Regions from separate parts of the Stenotrophomonas sp. GQ19 genome, predicted to be linked through region 1. Evidence: riboswitches for the same ligand, from Rfam matches in the RefSeq annotation. Region 1 holds a riboswitch; the other holds the start of a gene.
What was found. Region 1 has a riboswitch for glycine ahead of AC6CHL_RS15155 (trimeric intracellular cation channel family protein). Riboswitches for the same ligand answer to the same signal wherever they lie in the genome.

Region 1 (10,361 bases):
TGCCGGGTAATCCAGATCGTCAACGCGGCATTGGCAAGGTGCCAGCTGACCATGCCGCCGCGTCGCTCGCGCAACAAATGCCTGGCCGCCACCCACGACGCTTGACGATGCGCCAATACATCCTGCCCAAGCGGCGCGATGAAGAGCGCGGCGGTGAAGCGCCAAGGGTCCAGCCGCGCGACCGGTTCAAGCGGCTCACCATCGCACACCGCCTGGGGACTTTTCGGCACTGCTGCCGGCAGCGGCATCGCCTGAATGCTGGCCAAGCCCAGCAGGTAGAGCACACCCGGTAGCGCACCCACCAGAACAGCCAACAGCAGCAGTGACGTCCACGCCTTGGCGGAGGTGCTCATGTGTCACGCCCCCTTCGGCTTGCTGTACCACAGCGCATTGACGATGACCCAGCGCTCGCCGAACCGGCCCATGTGGAAATAGTCCACGAACCACGGTGTTTCCAACCGCACCGAGGCGGCGTTGCCGGTAACGTCGAGCAGCGTGCAGCTGCGGTTCCACTGGTCCTTCGGGGTTTTCAACGCGCCCTGCCGGGTGAGCTCCACCAGTTCTTCCTTCGACATCCGGCGCAGGCCGAGGCGCTCATCCGGCGTGTCACCCAGGATCGCGCGCTTGGCCAGGTCCGGGTGCAGCGAACGCGCCACGCGGGCCGGGTCGCCCTCGAGCTGGCCGTCCACGTAGTCCAGGCAGGTGGTTTCGATCGCGGCACGCGTGGCGGGATCGATGGCGGGGGCGGCAGGTGTAGTAGCGCCGGCAAGGGCGAGCAACAGGGCAAGCGGGGTCATCGCAGGGTTTCCCTCGGGTAGGTGGCGCAGCTCATTCCTCGCCGAACAGCTCCAATTCGGTCAGGCCCAGCTGCATGTACATGAAGGCGGCCGCCTCGTCGCTCATCGGCTCACCCGTGCGAAGACCGTCCAGCCAGGTGGTCGGCGGATTGTGGCCTACGCCGTGACGGCGAGCCAGCGTCACGCGCAGCCGGGTGGAGCCCGGCGCTACGGGGTGGCCTGCAGCCACGCCAGCTTGCGCGCCCGCGGCTGGCGCTTGAGCTGCCATTCGGCTTTGGAGGCGGTCGCGCGGTCCGGGTAGGCGCGCATGGCCAGCAGCTTCACCGGCGGGTGGGCGCGGGTGTACTTGGCGCCCTTGCCGGCCAGATGGGCCTGGAAGCGGGCGTCCACGTCGTTGCTGATGCCGGCGTAGTAACTGCCGTTGCGGCATTCCAGCAGGTACACGTACCAGGGGGCGGGTTCAGCGGGCATACCGGGATTATCCACCGGAGAGCGCCCGGCGGCTGCTAGAATCCGCCCCGGATGCAGGAGAGAGGTGCCACGCTGGCACCCGCCGAAGGCGCAGGCTCCCATAATCGCTCAGGCCGGTGGCTCGGAACGCCACCAACCATGCATCCAGCACGCCGATCTGGAGAGAGGTCTTCAATGACCCGCCGAAGGGGCACGTGGCCTTGGCCACCGAACTCTCAGGCAAAAGGACAGCGGGAGCGGCAACGGAATCCCACCCTCACGACAGTGCCCCGCGCTGGCGTGCGATGTGCGTGCTTCCGTCCCCGCCTGACGTGCCCGGAGCCTCCCCCATGCTGCTCTCACTGATCTACCTCATCGCCATTTCCGCCGAAGCCATGACCGGCGCGCTGTCCGCCGGACGGCGGCGCATGGACCTGTTCGGCGTGGTCATCATCGCCTGCGTCACCGCACTCGGCGGTGGTTCGCTGCGCGACATCGTGCTGGGCCACTACCCGCTGGGCTGGGTGAAGCATCCGGAGTACCTGGGCTTCACCATCTGCGCGGCGTTGATCGCCACCTGGGTGGCGCGCTGGATGCACCACTTCCGCCGCACCTTCCTGGTGCTGGATGGACTGGGGCTGATCTGCTTCACCCTGATCGGCTGCGCGGTGGCGCGCGATGCCGGCCACGCCGCGCCGATCGTGCTGATCTCGGGCATGTTGACCGGTGCCTTCGGCGGCGTGCTGCGCGACGTGCTGTGCAACGAGGTCCCGCTGATCTTCCAGAAGGAACTGTATGCGGTGATCACCCTGTTCACCGGCGCGGCCTACCTGGGCCTGCTGGAGCTGGGCATGTCGATCAACGCGGCCACGCTGTGGTGCCTGGGCGGCGGCTTCCTGCTGCGCCTGCTGGCGATCCACTTCAAATGGGAAATGCCCAAGTTCGTCTACCGCGACGAGGTGCATTGAACGGAACGTTCAATGCACCGGTAGCACCCGACCGTTGGTCGGGTGGCCTGACACACGTTCAATGCACCGGTAGCACCCAACCGTCCCCGCCCCATGACCAAGGGCATGTGAGTGCAGGCACCCACACGCGGTACCATGACGCCCCCGCCCCTCCCGGGTCGGTATCCAGCCACGCTGCGGCATTCGACCAGCGGCCCCGCCAGACAACCCCACTTCGCCTCGCCTGCCCCCACGGGCCGGTAAACCATGGACGCGTTCGCCGTGTGGCGCACGCGCAGGATGCCCCATGTCTGCCCCGCTCCCCTCGCGTTCCCGTCGTCTGTTCAAACCGCTGTTGGTCGTGGCCGTGCTGGCCGCCGCCGTGATCGCCTGGCGCGTGTTGTCGCCCGCGCCGGCCGCCGAAGCCGCACCCGCGAGCACCGCCACGCCGGTGCGCGTGGCCACGGTGGTGCGCGAAGACCTGGTGGTGCGCCTGAAGGCGCTGGGCACGGTGACGCCGTTGCATACCGTGAGCCTGCGCAGCCGCGTGGAGGGCGAACTGCTGCGGCTGTCGTTCCGCGAGGGTGAACACGTCAAGGCCGGCGACCTGATCGCCGAGATCGATCCGCGCCCCTACCAGGTGGCGTTGGCGCGTGCGCTGGGCACCCAGCAGCAGAACCTGGCCGAACTGGACAACGCGCAGACCCAGCTCACGCGCTACAGCGAACTGCAGGCCAAGCACTTCGTGTCGGCCCAGGACCTGAGCGACCAGCAGAGCAAGGTGCGCCAGCTGCAGGGCCGGCGCCAGACCGACCAGGCTGCGGTGGATGAAGCACGCCTGCAGCTGCAGTACACCCGCATCACCGCGCCGGTGGCCGGGCGCATGGGCCTGCGCAACGTGGACGTGGGCAACCTGGTGCGCAGCGGCGATACCGAACCACTGGCCACCATCACCCAGACCACGCCGATCAGCGTGCTCTTCACCGTGCCCGAGCCGGACCTGCCAGCGGTGGTGGCGGCCGTGCGCGCCACGCCCGACCTCACGGTGGAAGCATGGGATCGCGAAGAGCGCCAAGCGCTCGGCAGCGGCGTGCTGTCCAGCCTGGACAACCGCATCGACACCGCCACCGGCACGCTGAAGCTGCGCGCGCAGTTCGCCAATGCCGACGAGGCGCTGTTCCCCAACCAGTTCGTCAACATCCGCCTGCAGGTGAGCAGTGCCGATGCGGTGGTGATTCCCAACGCCGCCGTGCAGTTCGGCAGCAAGGGCAGCTATGTGTACGTGATCGCGCCGGACAACACCTCGCACCTGCGCAACGTGGTGCTGGGCCCGGCCGATGGTGAGCGCGTCTCGGTGCGCGAAGGCCTCAAGGCCGGCGAGCGGGTGGTGGTGGAAGGCATCGACGGCCTGCGCGAAGGTGCGCCGGTGGAGGTGGTGCCCACGCCGGGTACGCAGGTGGACGCGCCGCGGACCGGCGCATGAACCTCTCGCGGCCCTTCATCGAGCGCCCGGTAGCCACCACGCTGCTGATGGTGGCGCTGCTGCTGTCCGGCTTCCTGGCCTACCGGCTGCTGCCGGTGGCGGCGCTGCCGCAGGTGGACTACCCGATCATCCAGGTCACCACGCTGTACCCGGGTGCCAGCCCGGGGGTGACCACCAGTGCGGTGACCGCGCCGCTGGAGCGCCAGCTCGGCCAGATTCCCGGGCTGAAGCAGATGTCCTCCACCAGCTCGGGGGGCGCGTCGGTGATCACCCTGCAGTTTTCGCTGGAGGTGGCCTTGGGCGTGGCCGAGCAGGAAGTGCAGGCCGCGATCAACGCCGCCGACAGCTTCCTGCCCGACGACCTGCCGGTGCCGCCGGTGTACCGCAAGGTCAACCCGGCCGACACTCCGATCCTGACCCTGGCGGTGACCTCGCAGGGCCTGTCGCTTCCGCAGGTGCACGACCTGGTGGATACGCGCATGGCCCAGCGCCTGTCGCAGCTGCCGGGCGTGGGCCTGGTCAGCCTGGCCGGCGGGCAGCGCCCGGCGGTGCGCATCCAGGTGAACCCGTCGGCGCTGGCCGCCAACGGGCTGAGCATGGCCAGCATCCGCACCGCGATCGGTGCGGCCAACGTCAACATGCCCAAGGGCAGCTTCGACGGCCCCACCCGCGCGATCATGCTCGATGCCAACGACCAGATGCGCTCGGTGGCCGAGTACCAGGCGCTGATCCTGGCCTACAAGGATGGCGCGCCGCTGCGCCTGGGCGATGTGGCCACGATCGAAGACGGCGCGGAAAACCGCCAGCTGGCCGCGTGGTCGGGCACCACGCCGGCGGTGCTGATCAACATCCAGCGCCAGCCCGGTGCCAACGTGATCGCCGTGGTGGACCAGGTGCGGGCGCTGCTGCCGCAGCTGCAGGCGTCGCTGCCCAAGGGCGTGGACGTGGCGGTGCTGAGCGACCGCACCGAATCAATCTGCGCCTCCATCCGCGGCGTGCAGCACGAACTGCTGATCGCCATCGCGCTGGTGGTGATGGTCACCTTCGTGTTCCTGCGCAACATTCCGGCCACGATCATTCCCAGCATCGCGGTGCCGCTGTCGCTGGTGGGCACCTTCGGGGTGATGCTGCTGGCGGGGTTCTCACTCAACAACCTCACCCTGATGGCGCTCACCATCGCCACCGGCTTCGTGGTCGACGATGCGATCGTGATGCTGGAAAACATCGCCCGCCACCTGGAACGCGGCGCCACGCCGATGCAGGCGGCACTGAAGGGCGCCCGGCAGATCGGCTTCACCCTGATCTCGCTGACCCTGTCGCTGATCGCGGTGCTGATCCCGCTGCTGTTCATGGCCGACGTGGTGGGCAAGCTGTTCCACGAGTTCGCGATCACCTTGGCGGTGGCGATCGGCATTTCGCTGCTGGTCTCGCTGACGCTGACACCGATGATGTGCGCACGCCTGCTCAAGGCCGGGCATGCCACCCGCCGCGATGCCGACGGCCAGGAATCGGCGCAGCAGGGCGACCCGTTCGACCGCGTGGTGGCGATCTACGACCGCCAACTGCACTGGGTGCTGCAGCGCCAGCCGCTGATGCTGGGCGCCACCGTGGCCACCCTGCTGCTTACCGCCGCGCTGTACGTGTGGGTGCCCAAGGGCTTCTTCCCGGTGCAGGACGCCGGCTTGATCCAGGGCATCAGCGAAGCGCCGCAGTCGATCTCGTTCCAGGCCATGGCACAGCGCCAGCAGGCGCTTGCCGCGGCGCTGCTGGACGATACGGACGTGGCCAGCCTGTCCTCGTTCATCGGTGTGGACGGCAACAACGCCACGCTCAACAGTGGCCGGCTGCTGATCGAGCTGAAACCGCATGCGCAGCGCGATGCCGACGCGCAGGCGATCATCGCGCGGCTGCAGCAGCGCGTGGCGCACGTGCCCGGCATCACGCTGTACCTGCAGCCGGTGCAGGAACTGGGCATCGAGGACCGAATCAGCCGCACCCAGTACCAGTTCACCCTGACCAGCCCCGACAGCGACCAGCTCGCGCAGTGGACGCCCCGGTTGCTGGCCCACCTGCAGCAGTCCGCAGCCCTGGCCGACGTGGCCAGCGACCTGCAGGACCAGGGCCTGCAGGCGCACGTGCTGATCGACCGGGTGGCCGCCGCGCGCCTGGGCATCAGCGTGGACGCAGTGGCCGATGCGCTGTACGACGCGTTCGGCCAGCGCCAGATCTCCACCATCTTCACCCAGGCCAATCAGTACCGCGTGGTGCTGGAAGCGCGCCCGGACGCGGCCTTCGGGCCGGACGCCATCGCGCGCCTGCACGTGGCCGGGCCGGAGGGCAAACAGGTGCCGCTGAATGGCATCGCGCGCATCGAGCAGCGCCCGGCGCACCTGTTGATCAACCACGTGGGCCAGTTCCCGGCGGTAACGTTCTCGTTCAACCTGGCACGCGGCGCGTCGCTGGGCGAAGCGGTGCAGGCCATTGAAGGCGCGCGTGCGGCGATCGGCCTGCCCACCGGGGTGGAGCTGCGCCTGCAGGGCGCGGCCGACGCGTTCCGCGCCTCACTGTCGAGCACGCTGTGGCTGGTGCTGGCCGCGGTGGTGGTGATGTACCTGGTGCTGGGCGTGCTGTATGAGAGTTTCATCCACCCCATCACCATCCTCTCCACCCTGCCCTCGGCCACGGTGGGCGCGCTGCTGGCGCTGCTGCTGAGCGGGCGCAGCCTGGACCTGATTGCGGTGATCGGCATCGTGCTGCTGATCGGGCTGGTGAAGAAGAACGCGATCATGATGATCGACTTCGCGCTGGAGGCCGAGCGTGAGTTCGGCCTGGCCCCGCGCCAGGCGATCCACCAGGCCGCGCTGCTGCGCTTCCGTCCGATCCTGATGACCACCCTGGCCGCGCTGTTCGGCGCCATTCCGCTGATGTTCGCCAGCGGCTCGGGCGCGGAGTTGCGGCAGCCGCTGGGCGTGGTGATGGTGGGCGGGCTGATCGTCAGCCAGGTGCTCACTCTGTTCACCACGCCGGTGATCTACCTGTTCTTCGACCGCTTCCGCCGGCGCCCGGCCGAACGTGCCGACGACGCGGCCGAGGCCCACGCGTGAGTCCGCTGGCGCGGGCGATCGGCTGGTTCGTGCAGCACCCGGTCGCCACCCTGCTGCTGTCGGTGGCGGTGGTGCTGGCCGGCCTGCTCGGTCTGCGGCTGCTGCCGGTGGCACCGCTGCCGCAGGTGGACTACCCGGCCATCAACGTCAGCGCCAGTCTGCCCGGGGCCAGCCCCGAATCGATGGCGGCCAACGTGGCCACGCCGCTGGAACGGGCGCTGGGCACCATTCCGGGATTGAGCCGGATCGACTCGGCCAGTACCCAGGGCTCCACCCAGATCGAGCTGCAGTTTGAACTGGGCCGCGACGTGGACAGCGCCGCGCGCGACGTGCAGGCGGCCATCAACGCCGCCCGCGCGCAGCTGCCCAGCGGCATGCCGGGCATGCCCCAGTACAACAAGGTCAATCCCTCGCAGGCACCGATCCTGGCGCTGGCACTGAGTTCGGACAGCCTCTCGCCCGGGCAGATCTTCGATGTGGCCTCCACGGTGATCGCGCAGAAGCTGGCGCAGATTCCGGGCGTAGGCGAAGTGCAGGTGGGCGGCAGTTCGCTGCCGGCGGTGCGGGTGTCGCTGGACCCCAATGCGCTCAACCAGCAGCGCATCGCGCTCGATGACGTGGCCTCGGCCATCCGCACCGCCAACGCGCTCAAGCCGCTGGGCACCGTGGCCAGCCAGAGCCGGCAATGGCAGCTGGAGGCCAGCCTGCAGCTGCGCACCGCCGCCGAGTACCGCGACCTGATCATCGCCATGCGCGAGGGCCGCCCGGTGCACCTGCGCGACGTGGCCCAGGTCAGCGAGGGCGTGGAAGACCGCTATGCCAGCGGCTTCCACAACCAGCGCCCGGCGGTGCTGTTGATCGTCAGCCGGCAGCCGGACGCCAACATCATCGAAACCGTCGACGCCATCAACGCGCAGATGGACACGCTGCAGGCGCTGCTGCCGGCCAGCATCGACATGCAGGTGGTGATGGACCGCTCGCCGGTCATCCGCGCCACCCTGCACGAGGCCGAGCTGACCCTGCTGTTGGCCATTGCCCTGGTGGTGCTGGTGGTCCTGGCCTTCCTGGGTCACTGGCGCGCCGCGCTGGTGCCCACCCTGGCCATTCCGGTGTCGCTGCTGGGCGCACTGGCGGTGATCGCGCTGCTCGGCTTCTCGCTCAACACGCTGTCGCTGATGGCGCTGATCGTGGCCGCGGTGCTGGTGGTGGACGATGCCATCGTGGTGCTGGAGAACATCGCCCGCCATCGCGAGAACGGTGCGTCGCCGATGGACGCGGCCCTGCGTGGTGCCGGTGAAGTGGGCGCCACCCTGTTGTCGATGAACATCGCACTGGCGGTGGTGTTCGTGTCGATCCTGTTCCTGGACGACTTCGTGGAGAAGCTGTTCCGCGAGTTCTCGCTGACCCTGGTGGCGGCAATGGGCGTGTCGCTGCTGGTCTCGCTGAGCCTGACCCCGATGCTGTGCGCACGTCTGCTGGGCCGTGAGCGGCCCGGTGCGGGCAACGTGCTGCAGCGGAGCGGCACGGCGTTGTTCGAGCGGCTGCGCGGCGGCTACGTGGCCAGCCTGCAGACGATGCTGCGCTGGCTGGCCGTGCCGTTGCTGCTGTTCGGCGCGGTGATCGGTCTGAACGTGTGGCTGTTCCAGCAGGTGCCCAAGGGCATCGTGCCCAAGCAGGACACTGCGCAGCTGCGTGGCTTCGCGCGCGGCGACGACGGGCTGTCGTTCCAGGTGATGCAGCCCAAGATCGATGCGTATCGGACGTTGCTGCTGGCCGACCCGGCCATCAGCGACATCATCGGGTACATCGGCGGGCGCAGCGGGGTCAACAACGCCTTCATCATGATCAAGATGAAGCCGCTGGCCGAGCGCAAGGTATCCAGCCAGCAGGTGATCGACCGCCTGCGCAGCAACATGCCGAAGATTCCCGGCGGCGGCATGTTCCTGTGGGTGGACCAGGACATCAAGCTGGAAGGCAGCGGCGACAGCGGCCAGTACGAGTTCCAGCTGCTGTCCGGCGAGCTGGAACCCCTACGGCAATGGGCCCCCAAGGTGGCCGACGCACTGCGCGCCCTGCCTGAGCTGGTGGACGTGGAATCCAAGGGCGACGAGGGCATGCGCCAGGTGGTGCTGGACATCGACCGCGACGCCGCCGCACGGCTGGGCGTGGACATGCGCATGATCGCCTCGGTGCTCAACAACGCCTTCAGCCAGCGCCAGGTGGCCACGCTGTACGACACGCTCAACCAGTACCGCGTGGTGATGGAACTGGACCCGCGCTACACCCAGGACCCGTCCACGCTGGACCAGATCCACGTGATCGGCAAGGACGGTCAGCGCCTGCCGCTGTCCTCCATTGCCAGCTGGTCCTACGGCATGGCACCGGACCGCATTTACCACAGCCAACAGTTTGCCTCGGTCTGGATCGAGTTCGCGCTCGCACCCGGCGTGACCCTGGACCAGGCGGTGAAAGCGGTGGACCGCGCCATGGCGGGCATCATGTTGCCCAGCCATGTGCAGGCCAAGCTGAGTGGCGAGGCCGGTGGGTTCTCCAAACTGCGCGAGCGCCAGCTGTGGCTGATCGTGGGTGCGATGCTGGCGGTGTACCTGGTGCTGGGCGTGCTGTACGAGAGCTTCGTGCAGCCGCTGGCGATCCTGTCCACGCTGCCCTCGGCCGGCGTGGGCGCCCTGCTGGCGCTGATGGCGTTCGGCAACGAATTGAACCTCATCTCGCTGCTGGGATTGTTCCTGCTGGTAGGCGTGGTGATGAAGAACACCATCCTGATGATCGACTTCGCGCTGTCGGCCGAACGCGAGCGCGGGTTGTCGTCGTACGACGCCATCTGCGAGGCGGCACGGCTGCGCTTCCGGCCGATTCTGATGACCAGCGTGGCGGCGTTGCTGGGTACGCTGCCGTTGATGCTGGCGACTGGCGAAGGGTGGGAGATGCGCCAGCCGTTGGGCATTGCGATCGTGGGTGGGTTGCTGGTGAGCCAGTGGTTGACCCTGTACACCACGCCGGCGATCTATCTGGCCTTGGCGAAGCTGCGGCGTACCCCGTGATCACCGGGCGTGCGACACACCTCCGGTAGAGCCACCCCATGGGTGGCTGCTCGTGCGCCGTGGTCCGCGTGCAGCCACCCATGGGGTGGCTCTACCTGGAAACGTCATGGCGCGATGGGCGAAGACGCACGGATCAATATGCGCCCGCCCATGCGACGCAGGTGGTTTCCTGCGCCGTCGTGGGCGCACCTTCGGCTCACGCCGCTTCGCTGATCCGGACCGCCCGCCGCGCCCGCACCGCTTCGGCCAGGCTCTCCAGCACGGCCAGCGAGCTGTCCCAGCCGATGCAGCCGTCGGTGATGCTCTGGCCGTAGGTCAGCGGCTGGCCGTCGACCAGGTCCTGGCGACCGGCCACGAGGTGGCTTTCCACCATGACGCCGACGATGCGCTCTTCGCCGTTGGCCAGCTGCGCGTTGATGTCAGCGATGACCTTGGGCTGGTTCTCCGGGTTCTTGCTGCTGTTGGCGTGGCTGGCATCGATCATGATGCGCGCGGCCAGGTGCGACTTGGCCAGGGTC
Region 2 (10,361 bases), on a different contig from region 1:
CGCTGCTGGTGGTGGTGTTCGCCTTTGGCGGCACCGAGATCGTGGCGGTGGCCGCGGCCGAAACCGAAGACCCCGAGCGCAGCATCGCGCGCGCCATCCGCACCGTGGCCTGGCGCATCCTGGTGTTCTACATCGGCTCGCTCAGCGTGATCATCGCCGTGGTGCCGTGGACCAGCGAAGCGCTGAAGTCGCCCTTCGCGGCGGTGCTGCAGGTGGCCAACATTCCCGGCGCGGCCACGGCGATTACCCTGATCGCGGTGATCGCGCTGCTGTCGGCGCTCAATGCCAACCTCTACGGCGCCTCGCGCATGATGTACTCGCTGGCCCAGCGCCAGGAGGCCCCGGCCGTGCTGGGCTGGACCGACCCGCGCCAGGTGCCGATCATCGCGGTGCTGGCCAGCGTGCTGTTCGGCTTTGCGGCCACGGTGATGGAACTGCTGTTCCCGGACAAGGTGCTGCCGGTGCTGCTCAACATCGTCGGCTCGACCTGCCTGCTGGTGTGGACGATCTCGCTGCTGTCGCAGCTGATCCTGCGCCACCGCGCCAACCGCGACGGCACCCGCCTGCCGTTCCGCATGGCCGGTTACCCGTACCTCACCGTAATCGGCCTGGGCGTGCTGGCGCTGATCTTCGGCCTGCTGCTGTCCGAGTCGCACACCCGCCTGCAGTTCCTGTCGATGGCCGCGCTGACCGCGGTGATCGCCATCAGCAGCGAAGTCGCCCGCCGCGTACGCGCCAGCCGCAGGGCGGATTGACGCTACTGCCGGCCGCTGGCCGGCACAACACACCACCGATCGAAACCCGGTAATGCCGGCCGCTGGCCGGCTCATCACCTCACCGATCGAAACCCGGTAGTGCCGGCCGCTGGCCGGCTCATCACCTCACCGATCGAAACCCGGTAGTGCCGGCCGCTGGCCGGCTGTGCACCATGCCGATCGGCATCCGTGGGAGCCGGCCAGCGGCCGGCACTACCGGGGTAAATGGCAGCTGGTCAGGGACCGGTGTTACCGGCATCACGTGCGACGGGGCATCCCGCAAACAGAAACGGCCCGCTTGCGCGGGCCGTTTCCTGTCGCGGCAGGGCCGCGCTCACCGCGGTGAGCGCCATCAGCAGCGAAGTCGCCCGCCGCGTACGCGTCAGCCGCAGGGCGGATTGACGGTAGTGCCGGCCGCTGGCGGGCACATCACACCACCGATCAAAACCCGGTAGTGCCGGCCGCTGGCCGGCTCATCACCTCACCGATCGAAACCCGGTAGTGCCGGCCGCTGGCCGGCTCTGCACCATGCCGATCGGCATCCGTGGGAGCCGGCCAGCGGCCGGCACTACCGGGGTAAATGGGAGCCGGCCAGCGGCCGGCGTTACCGGGGGAAATGGCAGCCGACCAGGGACCGGCGTTTCCAGCATCACGTGCGAAGGGGCATCCCGCAAACAGAAACGGCCCGCTTGCGCGGGCCGTTTCCTGTCGCAGCAGGGCAGGGAGGTTTACACCTCCACGCCCTCGTCTTCCTTGTAGGCATCCACCGGGATGCACGCACACATCACGTTCTTGTCGCCGTACACGTTGTCCACGCGCGCCACCGGCGGCCAGTACTTCTGCTGGCGCAGGCTGGCCAGCGGGAAGGCCGCCAGCTCACGCGGGTAGGCGTGCGCCCATTCGCTGGCCGACACCGCGGTGGCGGTGTGCGGGGCGTGCTTGAGCGGGTTGTCCTCGCGGTCCAGGCGGCCGTCTTCGATCGCGGCGATTTCCTCGCGGATCTGGATCATCGCGTTGATGAAGCGGTCCAGCTCGTGCAGCGATTCGCTTTCGGTCGGTTCCACCATCAGCGTGCCGGCGACCGGGAAGCTCAGCGTCGGGGCGTGGAAGCCGAAATCGATCAGACGCTTGGCCACGTCCTCGGCGGCGATGCCGGAGGTCTTCTCCAGCGGGCGCACGTCCAGGATGCACTCGTGTGCCACCAGCCCGTTGCGGCCGGTGTACAGGGTCTTGAAGTGCGGGGCCAGGCGGGTGGCGATGTAGTTGGCGTTGAGCAGGGCCACCTGGGTGGCCTTGCGCAGGCCGGCGGTGCCCATCAGCGTGATGTACATCCAGCTGATCGGCAGGATCGAGGCGCTGCCGAAGCTGGCCGCGCTGACCATGCCCACCGGGCCGTTGTCACCCAGCTTGCCCGGCAGGAACGGCGCCAGGTGCGACTTGACCGCGCACGGGCCCACGCCCGGGCCGCCGCCGCCGTGCGGAATGCAGAAGGTCTTGTGCAGGTTCAGGTGCGACACGTCCGAGCCCCACTTGCCGGGCTTGGCCACGCCCACCAGAGCGTTCATGTTGGCACCGTCGGTGTACACCTGGCCGCCGTGCTTGTGGATGATCTCGCAGATCTCCACCACCTCTTCCTCGAACACGCCGTGCGTGGAGGGGTAGGTCATCATGATCGCGGCCAGGCGGTCGCTGTACTTCTCGGCGTTGACGCGGATGTCGTCGACGTCGACGTTGCCGTTGGCGTCGGTCTTGGTCACCACCACCTTCATGCCGCACATCTGCGCCGACGCCGGGTTGGTACCGTGCGCCGAATCCGGGATCAGGCACACGTCACGGTGGTCGTCGCCGCGCGAGCGGTGGTAGGCGCGGATCGCCAGCAGGCCGGCGTATTCGCCCTGCGCGCCCGAGTTGGGCTGCAGGCTCACCGCGTCGTAGCCGGTGCATTCCACCAGCATCGCTTCCAGGCTCTCGATCAGTTCCTTGTAGCCGGTGGCCTGGTCGGCCGGGGCCAGCGGGTGGATATTGGCGAACTCCGCCCAGGTCACCGGAATCATCTCGGCGGTGGCGTTGAGCTTCATGGTGCAGCTGCCCAGCGGGATCATGGTGCGATCCATGGCCAGGTCCTTGTCCGCCAGCGAGCGCAGGTAACGCAGCAGTTCGTGCTCGCTGTGGTGGGTGTTGAACACCGGGTGGGTCAGGAACGCGCTGGTGCGCACCAGGCCGGCCGGCAGCGCGTCGGCGGTGCTGGCGTCCAGCGCATCCACATCCACCTTGGCGCCGAACAGCTGGCCCAGGGCCACGATGTCGTCGCGGGTGGTGGTTTCATCCAGGCTGATGCCGACCGCTTCGCTGTCGATCGCGCGCAGGTTGATGCGCGCCGCCGCGGCCTTGGCGTGGATCGCCTTGGCGTCGATGTCCTTGACGTGCAGGGTGTCGAAGAAGTGCTCGCCCACGTTGACGCCGGCAGCGCGCAGCGCATTGGCCAGGATCGCGGCCAGGCGGTGGGTGCGGCGGGCGATCCGGGTCAGGCCGTCCGGGCCATGGTACACCGCGTACATCGAGGCCATCACCGCCAGCAGCACTTGGGCGGTGCAGATGTTGGAGGTGGCCTTCTCGCGGCGGATGTGCTGCTCGCGGGTCTGCAGGGTGAGGCGGTAGGCCGCGTTGCCCTGGGCGTCGACCGACACGCCGATCAGGCGGCCCGGCATCGAGCGCTTGTAGGCGTCGCGGCAGGCCATGAACGCGGCATGCGGGCCGCCGAAACCGAACGGCACGCCGAAACGCTGCGAGTTGCCGACCACGATGTCCGCGCCCCATTCGCCGGGCGCGGCGATCAGGGTCAGCGCCAGCAGGTCGGTGGCCACGGCAACCAGGCCGCCGCGCGCGTGCACGGCATCGGCCAGCGCCTTGTAGTCACCCACATGGCCGAAGGTGTCCGGGTACTGCAGCAGCACGCCGTAGGCTTCGGCTTCCATGGCTTCTGCCGGGGTGCCCACGCGCAGCACGATGCCCATCGGCTCGGCGCGCGTGCGCAGCAGTTCCAGCGTCTGCGGGTGCACCGCGTCGTGCACGAAGAAGGTGTCGGACTTGCTCTTGGCCGAACGCTTGGCCAGGGTCATCGCTTCGGCCGCGGCGGTGGCTTCGTCCAGCAGCGAGGCGTTGGCGATTTCCATGCCGGTCAGGTCGGCGCACAGGGTCTGGAAGTTGATCAGCGCTTCCATGCGGCCCTGCGAGATCTCGGCCTGGTACGGAGTGTAGGCGGTGTACCACGCCGGGTTTTCCAGCACGTTGCGCAGGATCACGTTCGGGGTGAGCGTGCCGTAGTAGCCCTGGCCGATGAAGGTGCGGAACACCTGGTTCTTGTCGGCGATGGCGCGGATCTTGGCCAGCGCCTGCACTTCGGTCAGCGACTCGGGCAACGCCAGCGCCGCCGGCGACTTGATCCCGGCGGGCACGATCGCATCGGTGAGCGCGTCCAGCGAGGCGTGGCCGACCACGTCGAGCATCTGCGCGATTTCGGCGTCGTTGGGGCCAATGTGGCGTTCGACGAACGCGTGGCTGTGTTCAAGCTCGCGCAGGGAAGGGGTGTTCTGGGACATGGCTGGCATCTCGAAGAGTGGGCACGCACGTTCGGAAGTCTGCCGGGTCGGGGTGCATCGCAGACGCGCGCGAACCGCCGGACCTTGCGGTCTTCCTGGGTGCCCCTCTGTCCTTTTGCCTGAGAGTTTAAAAGCGCGCATCTGCGTGCTTCGTGCCCCTTCGGCGCCGGCACTGGCCGGTCTCTCCAGAGTTTTGATGCGGGTGGTATCGGGCCTGAGCGATTACGGGCGTTGCGCCTTCGGCAGCGGGTGCTTCAAAACAAAGCGCCGCTTCTCCCACCATGTAGCCCGGCGATTATAGCCCAGCGGCCTTGCCGACTGCGGCCCCACCCGGGATGAATGGGGGCCTCCAGACGCCTCCGAATGGCACCCGTTGGCATGGTGCGGGGGCCGGCAAAGGCCTATCATGGCCGGATCCTCGTATTCATCTGGCGCCGCCCGTTCCGGGCTGGCGCCCGCCGTGCATTCGCGCATGGCCCAGACGGAAGACCGCATGACGCCCGCCTCGCCCTCGACCCGCCGCCTGGCCCTGCTGCTTGCAGGCCTGGCGATGTTCGGTCCGTTCTCGATCGACACCATTTTCCCGGCCTTCCTGCTGCTGGGGGAGCGCATGCAGGTGGACCAGGTCGCGGTGCAGCAGACCATCAGCGTGTACCTGCTGTTCTACGGCCTGATGAGCCTGGCGCACGGCCCGCTGTCCGATGCGTTCGGGCGCAAGCGGGTGATCATCGGCGGGCTGGTGCTGTTCATCGGCGCCTCGATCGGCTGCGCGCTGTCACGTGACATGACCACGCTGCTGGTGTTCCGCGCGCTGCAGGGCGTCACCGCCGGGGTCGGGGTGATCGTCGGCCGCGCCGTGATCCGCGACCTGTACCACGGGGCCGACGCGCAGCGCCTGATGAGCCAGGTGTCGATGATCTTCGGCGTGGCCCCGGCGATCGCGCCGATCATCGGCGGCTGGATCCTGCTGGGCGGGGGCGACTGGCCGCTGATTTTCTGGTTCCTGGTGCTGTTCGGGGTGGTGCTGCTGCTGGCCACCGGCAAGTGGCTGCCTGAAACCCACCCGGTGGAGGCGCGCACGCCGTTGTCGATGCGCGAACTGCTGCGCAGCTACCTGCGCATGGGCTCCAACCCACGCCTGTTGCGGCTGGCGGCGGCCGGCGCGTTCAACTTCTCCGGCATCTTCCTGTACATCGCCTCGGCACCGGTGTTTGTCATGCAGCACCTCAAGCTGGGCGAGGGCGGCTTTGCGTGGCTGTTCATCCCCACCATCGGCGGCATGACGATGGGCTCGTTCCTGTCCGGGCGCATGGCCGGGCGCCTGACCGCGCAGCGCCAGATCGGCATCGGCTTCGGCCTGTGCGCGGTGTCGGCGGTGCTCAACCTGGGCTATGTGCTGGCCGTGCCGCAGATCATGCTGCCGTGGGCGGTGCTGCCGATCTTCCTGGGGGGCGTGGGCATGGCGCTGATCTTCCCGATCCTGGCGTTGGCGGTGCTGGACATGTACCCGCACCAGCGCGGGCTGGCGTCGTCGATGCAGATGTTCATCCAGCTGATGATCAACACCGTGGTGGCCGGCGTGGTCTCGCCGCTGCTCAGTGCCAAGCCGCTGCATCTTGCGCTGGGCTATGCGGGCTTCTTCGCCGTGGGCGCCAGTTTCTGGTATTGGGAACGCCACTGCGAGCAGCGCCGCGCGCTGTTGACGCCCATCGAATAAGCCGCGCGCACGCCACGGTTGCGTCGTGCGCAACCGCGGTGCCGCCGCCATTGCCAACCTGCGGTGGCGGCGTATTCTGTGTGCTCGCCAGCCAGTTCGTGCACCACGACAGCCAACACATTCCCCTGCGGGCCGTCCGTGTCCGCCGCACTCCAGGGTGATTGCATGGCTGCACAGCAGACCTACCGCCTGTTCGACGTCGCGCTCAAGCAGCGCACCGTCCTTTCCCCGTCGCTGACCCGCATGGTGTTCGCCGCGCCCGACGTGGCCAACATGAAGACCGACGGGCCGGACCAGCGCATCAAGGTGTTCTTCCCGTTGCCCGGCCAGGACGCGCCGCAGGTGCCGCAGGGCGAGGACTGGTACGCGCGCTACCGCGCCCTGCCTGAGGGCGAACGCGCCCCGATGCGGACCTACACCATCCGCGCGTTGCGCCCGGAGGCCGGCGAGGTCGACGTCGATTTCGTCCTGCACGGGGAGACCGGCCCGGCCTCACGTTGGGCCACCCATGCCCGCATCGGCGACCGCATCGGCCTGCTGGCCCCGGATGCACAGGTGGCCGACAGCAGCCAGGGATTCGAGTGGAAGCCGCCGGCCGACGTGCAGCGGGTGCTGCTGGTGGCCGATGAGACCGCGCTGCCGGCGGTGGCCGGCATCCTGGAAGACCTGGCCCGCTGGCCGCATCCGCCGCAGGTGCAGGCCTTCCTGGAAGTGGCCCACGACGCCGACGTGCTGCCGCTGGCGGCCCCGGTGGGGGCGCAGCTGTTCTGGCTGGCCCGCGAGGGCGCCGCCCACGGGCAGCTGCTGCAGCAGGCGGTGCAGGCGCGGGTCGGGCCGTTGGGGCTGCGCGCGGCCGAGCAGGACCTGGCCGAGATCGACATCGACCAGGACATCCTGTGGGAGCAGGCCAGTGCGCCGGGCGGCGGGCTGTACGCGTGGGTCGCCGGTGAAGCCGGCGCGGTGATGGCGATCCGCCGGCACCTGGTGAAGGACTGCGGGATCGACAAACGGGCCATCACCTTCATGGGGTACTGGCGCCACGGCAAGGTGCTGGACTGAGGGGTGGCGGTGGCCAGCGGCCGGCCTGGCGGGGCACGTGCGGTATCCTTGGCGCTTTGATGCAGTCCGGACGTTCTTGATGTCGACCACCTCCAAACTGCGCCGCGACATCCGCCGGCGCCGTGAAACCCAGGCCGCCAACCGTGAGCAGGCCGCCGCCCCGCCGGTCGAACCGCATGCGGAACTGCGCGACCAGCAGCGCACGCTGCTGGCTGGCGTGGTGCGTCGCGATGGCGAATGGGTGCTGGGCATGGACGGCCGTATCGCCGGCCAGACCCCCAGTGCCGCCCGCGTGCTGGCGCTGATCATGCAGGCCGCCGAACTGCACGAACGCCAAGGCACGCCGGTGCGCCTGGTGTATTCGGATGCACTGAAGGACGCCGCGCATGCCGAGGCCAAGGCCGACGGCAAGGATTTCGAGCAGTTCAAGGCCGAACTCGCCGCCAGCCTGAAGACCCCGACGCACTCCTGAGGCCGGGGGGGTAGAGCCACGCCATGCGTGGCTGCAGTCGGTTCGGATGTCATCAGATCCATCCAAAGCCACCGACAGCAAACAAGAAAAAACCGGCCTTTCGGCCGGTTTTTTTCATGTAGCAGTGGGGCCGCCCAACAGCCGGCCCCAGCGCACGGTCAGCGTGCCGCCGGTGCGGTCGCGGCCGGGGTGGCCGCGGCGGTGGCCGCCGGTGCCTTCCAGCCGCACATCTGGCCCTGGTTCTGCTGCTTGAGCCAGTCGTTGACCGGGGTGAAGTACTCGATCATCGGGCCGGCATCGAGCTTGTCGCCGCCGGTGATCTCGCGCAGCGTGGCCTGCCACGGCTGGCTGGCGCCCTTGCTCAGCATCGCCCAGAACTTCTGCCCGGCTTCCTTGTTGCCGTAGAAGCTGCACTGGTGCAGCGGGCCCTTGTAGCCGGAGGCATCGCACAGGCCCTTGTAGAACTGGAACTGCAGGATGCGCGCCAGGAAGTAGCGGGTGTACGGGGTGTTGCCCGGCACGTGGTACTTGGCGCCCGGATCGAAGAACTCCTCACCGCGCGCACCCACCGGGGCCACGCCCTGGTACTTGGCCTTCAGGTCCCACCATGCCTGGTTGTAGTGGTCCGGGGTGATGGAGCCATCGAACACGCCCCAGCGCCAGCGGTCGATCATCAGGCCGAACGGCAGGAACGACACGCCGCTGAGGGCCATGCGCATCTGCGCGTTGATGGTGGCCTCGCGGCTTTCCTGCGGCTTGTCGACCAGGCCGATGGAGTTGAGGTACTGCGGGGTCATGGCCAGCACGATGGTGTCGCCGATCGCTTCATGGAAGCCATCGTTGGCACCGCCCTGGAACAGCGGCGGCAGCGGGTTGTAGGCCAGGTCGTAATAGATGTGGCCCAGCTCGTGGTAGATGGTGGTGAAGTTTTCTTCGGTGGGCTTGATGCACATTTTGGTGCGCACGTCGCCGTCCATGTTCATGTCCCAGGCGCTGGCGTGGCAGACCACGTCGCGGTCCAGGGGCTTGATGAACTGGGTCTTGTCCCAGTACGACTTGGGCAGCGCGGGCATGCCGAGCGAGACGTAGAAGTCCTGCGCACGTTCGGTCATCTGCTTGGCGGTACGCAGTTCGGCCTCGCGCTGCGCCTTGAACTGCGCTTCGATGGTGGCGTTGTTGCCGCCGGCCTTGGCCAGCGCGCCGCTGAGGTTGGTCTGGTACTGCTTTTCCAGTGCGGCGGTGATGTCCAGGCTGCCGGCGCCGGGATACGGTTCCAGCTGGTCCCAGAGGTTGGACCAGTCCTGCTGCCACATGTTGCCGAGCAGGTGGGCGGCGATCAGGCCACCCTCGGTTTCGGCCTTGTCCTTGCCGTAGGTGTCATCCAGCTTGGTGCGGGCGTAGCAGTGGAGCTGTTCGTACATGGGCTTGACCTGTTCCCACAGGCGGTCGGTTTCCGGGCCGATCTGCTCGGGGGGCATGTCGTAGCCGCTGCGCCACATCTGGCCGGCGTCGGCGAAGCCCATTTCCTTGGCACCTTCGTTGACCAGGCCGACGAAGCGCTGGTAGTCGGCGCGCATGGGTTTGGTGGTGGCGTGCCAGCCCTGCCAGGCGTCAAGCTGCTTGTCGTAGTCGCGGCTGCGGGCCAGGACCTGTTCGAGGTCGCCAAGCTGGCGGCAGGTGGCGGGGTTGGCGTCATCGGTGCAGTACTTGCCCGAGCCGTAGGCGCCTTCCATGCGGCTGGCGATGCGGGTGAGCTCGGAGAGCTTGGCCGGGTCGCGCGGGGCGGGCATGGAGGTCATGAGTTTGAGGAGGTGGATCTGGCGCTTGGTATCCTCGCTCATGGGCTTGCCGTCGTAAGTGCCGGCCTGGGTGATCCAGCCGTTGAGGACGGTGAGCCAGCGTTCGTTGGCCTTGGCCGCCACGCGCTCGGAATCCTCGTTGATGTAGGTCGAGGAGAGCCACTGTGCCGAGGTCATTTCCGGGTACATGGCCTTGTACTCGGCGTTGACGCGGGCGATGAACTGGTCCGCGGTTTCGGTCGGGGTGGCAGCAGCCGCGGCGGGGGCATCGGCCGGGGTCGTTTCCTTCTGGCAGGCCGCCAGCGTCAGTGCGGCAGCACTGACAGCCAGGGCCAGCAGGAGCGGGCGGTGGTTCACGGGGACATCCTTGGGTGGTGACAGACCGGCGAAGGCTAGTGAAGCGTCCGTCACACCGCAAGGGGCAGGGCAGCAACGTCCGCTCCGTTCGTCCTTTAAAAGCAGTTGGCTGCGACGCTCCGGAAGCGGGTCGGCGTGGGTGGGTTGGCGGGACACGCCGTGAATCCATCCCTGGAGGCTCGTGGGCGCCATCCATGGCGCCCAACGGTCCCGCCAACCCACCCACACCGACCCGTTCACACAGGGCTGGTCCGTATGGCAACGGCAACGGCATCGACCAGCATTGCGCTTGGGTCATGGCCGACGTTGGCTGCGTGTGTCTTTGCTATCCGGCGAAGCAGAAGCGGAGAGGGGAGAGTGGCCAGCAGGAAACTAAGCCTCGCATCCTGCAAACAGATCGCGGTCGCGTTCGTAGATCGTGGTCTTGACCTGCATCAGCCCCAGGACCGACGGGAAGACGTTGTCGTGGTCGGTGTACTTGCCCGCGCGCTGGCGCACGCAGGCGAGGTTGAGCCCGCGGTTGGCGGCGAAGGATGGGGAGAACCACATCGTCATCGGTACCCGCGTCTGTTCCTGCGGTGCAATCGCGTACGGCATGCCGTG

Region 2: linked by a shared signal. The riboswitch ahead of gcvP (aminomethyl-transferring glycine dehydrogenase) and the one ahead of AC6CHL_RS15155 (trimeric intracellular cation channel family protein) in region 1 are both predicted to bind glycine.

The regions. Positions count from the first base shown of each region.
Region 1 covers NZ_JCAXES010000008.1:100,540-110,900, reverse strand. Annotated here, with positions in the region: gene AC6CHL_RS15175 (hypothetical protein) at 1-353, opposite strand, end outside; gene AC6CHL_RS15170 (nuclear transport factor 2 family protein) at 357-797, opposite strand; gene AC6CHL_RS15165 (hypothetical protein) at 829-981, opposite strand; gene AC6CHL_RS15160 (GIY-YIG nuclease family protein) at 1,005-1,268, opposite strand; glycine riboswitch at 1,313-1,407, shown strand; glycine riboswitch at 1,416-1,507, shown strand; gene AC6CHL_RS15155 (trimeric intracellular cation channel family protein) at 1,598-2,215, shown strand; gene AC6CHL_RS15150 (MdtA/MuxA family multidrug efflux RND transporter periplasmic adaptor subunit) at 2,502-3,677, shown strand; gene AC6CHL_RS15145 (MdtB/MuxB family multidrug efflux RND transporter permease subunit) at 3,674-6,781, shown strand; gene AC6CHL_RS15140 (efflux RND transporter permease subunit) at 6,778-9,843, shown strand; gene aroG (3-deoxy-7-phosphoheptulonate synthase AroG) at 10,040-10,361, opposite strand, start outside.
Region 2 covers NZ_JCAXES010000002.1:110,450-120,810, reverse strand. Annotated here, with positions in the region: gene AC6CHL_RS04690 (amino acid permease) at 1-755, shown strand, start outside; gene gcvP (aminomethyl-transferring glycine dehydrogenase) at 1,484-4,363, opposite strand; glycine riboswitch at 4,452-4,553, opposite strand; gene AC6CHL_RS04680 (multidrug effflux MFS transporter) at 4,848-6,071, shown strand; gene AC6CHL_RS04675 (siderophore-interacting protein) at 6,237-7,130, shown strand; gene AC6CHL_RS04670 (hypothetical protein) at 7,210-7,602, shown strand; gene AC6CHL_RS04665 (M2 family metallopeptidase) at 7,761-9,758, opposite strand; gene AC6CHL_RS04660 (phosphoethanolamine transferase) at 10,131-10,361, opposite strand, start outside.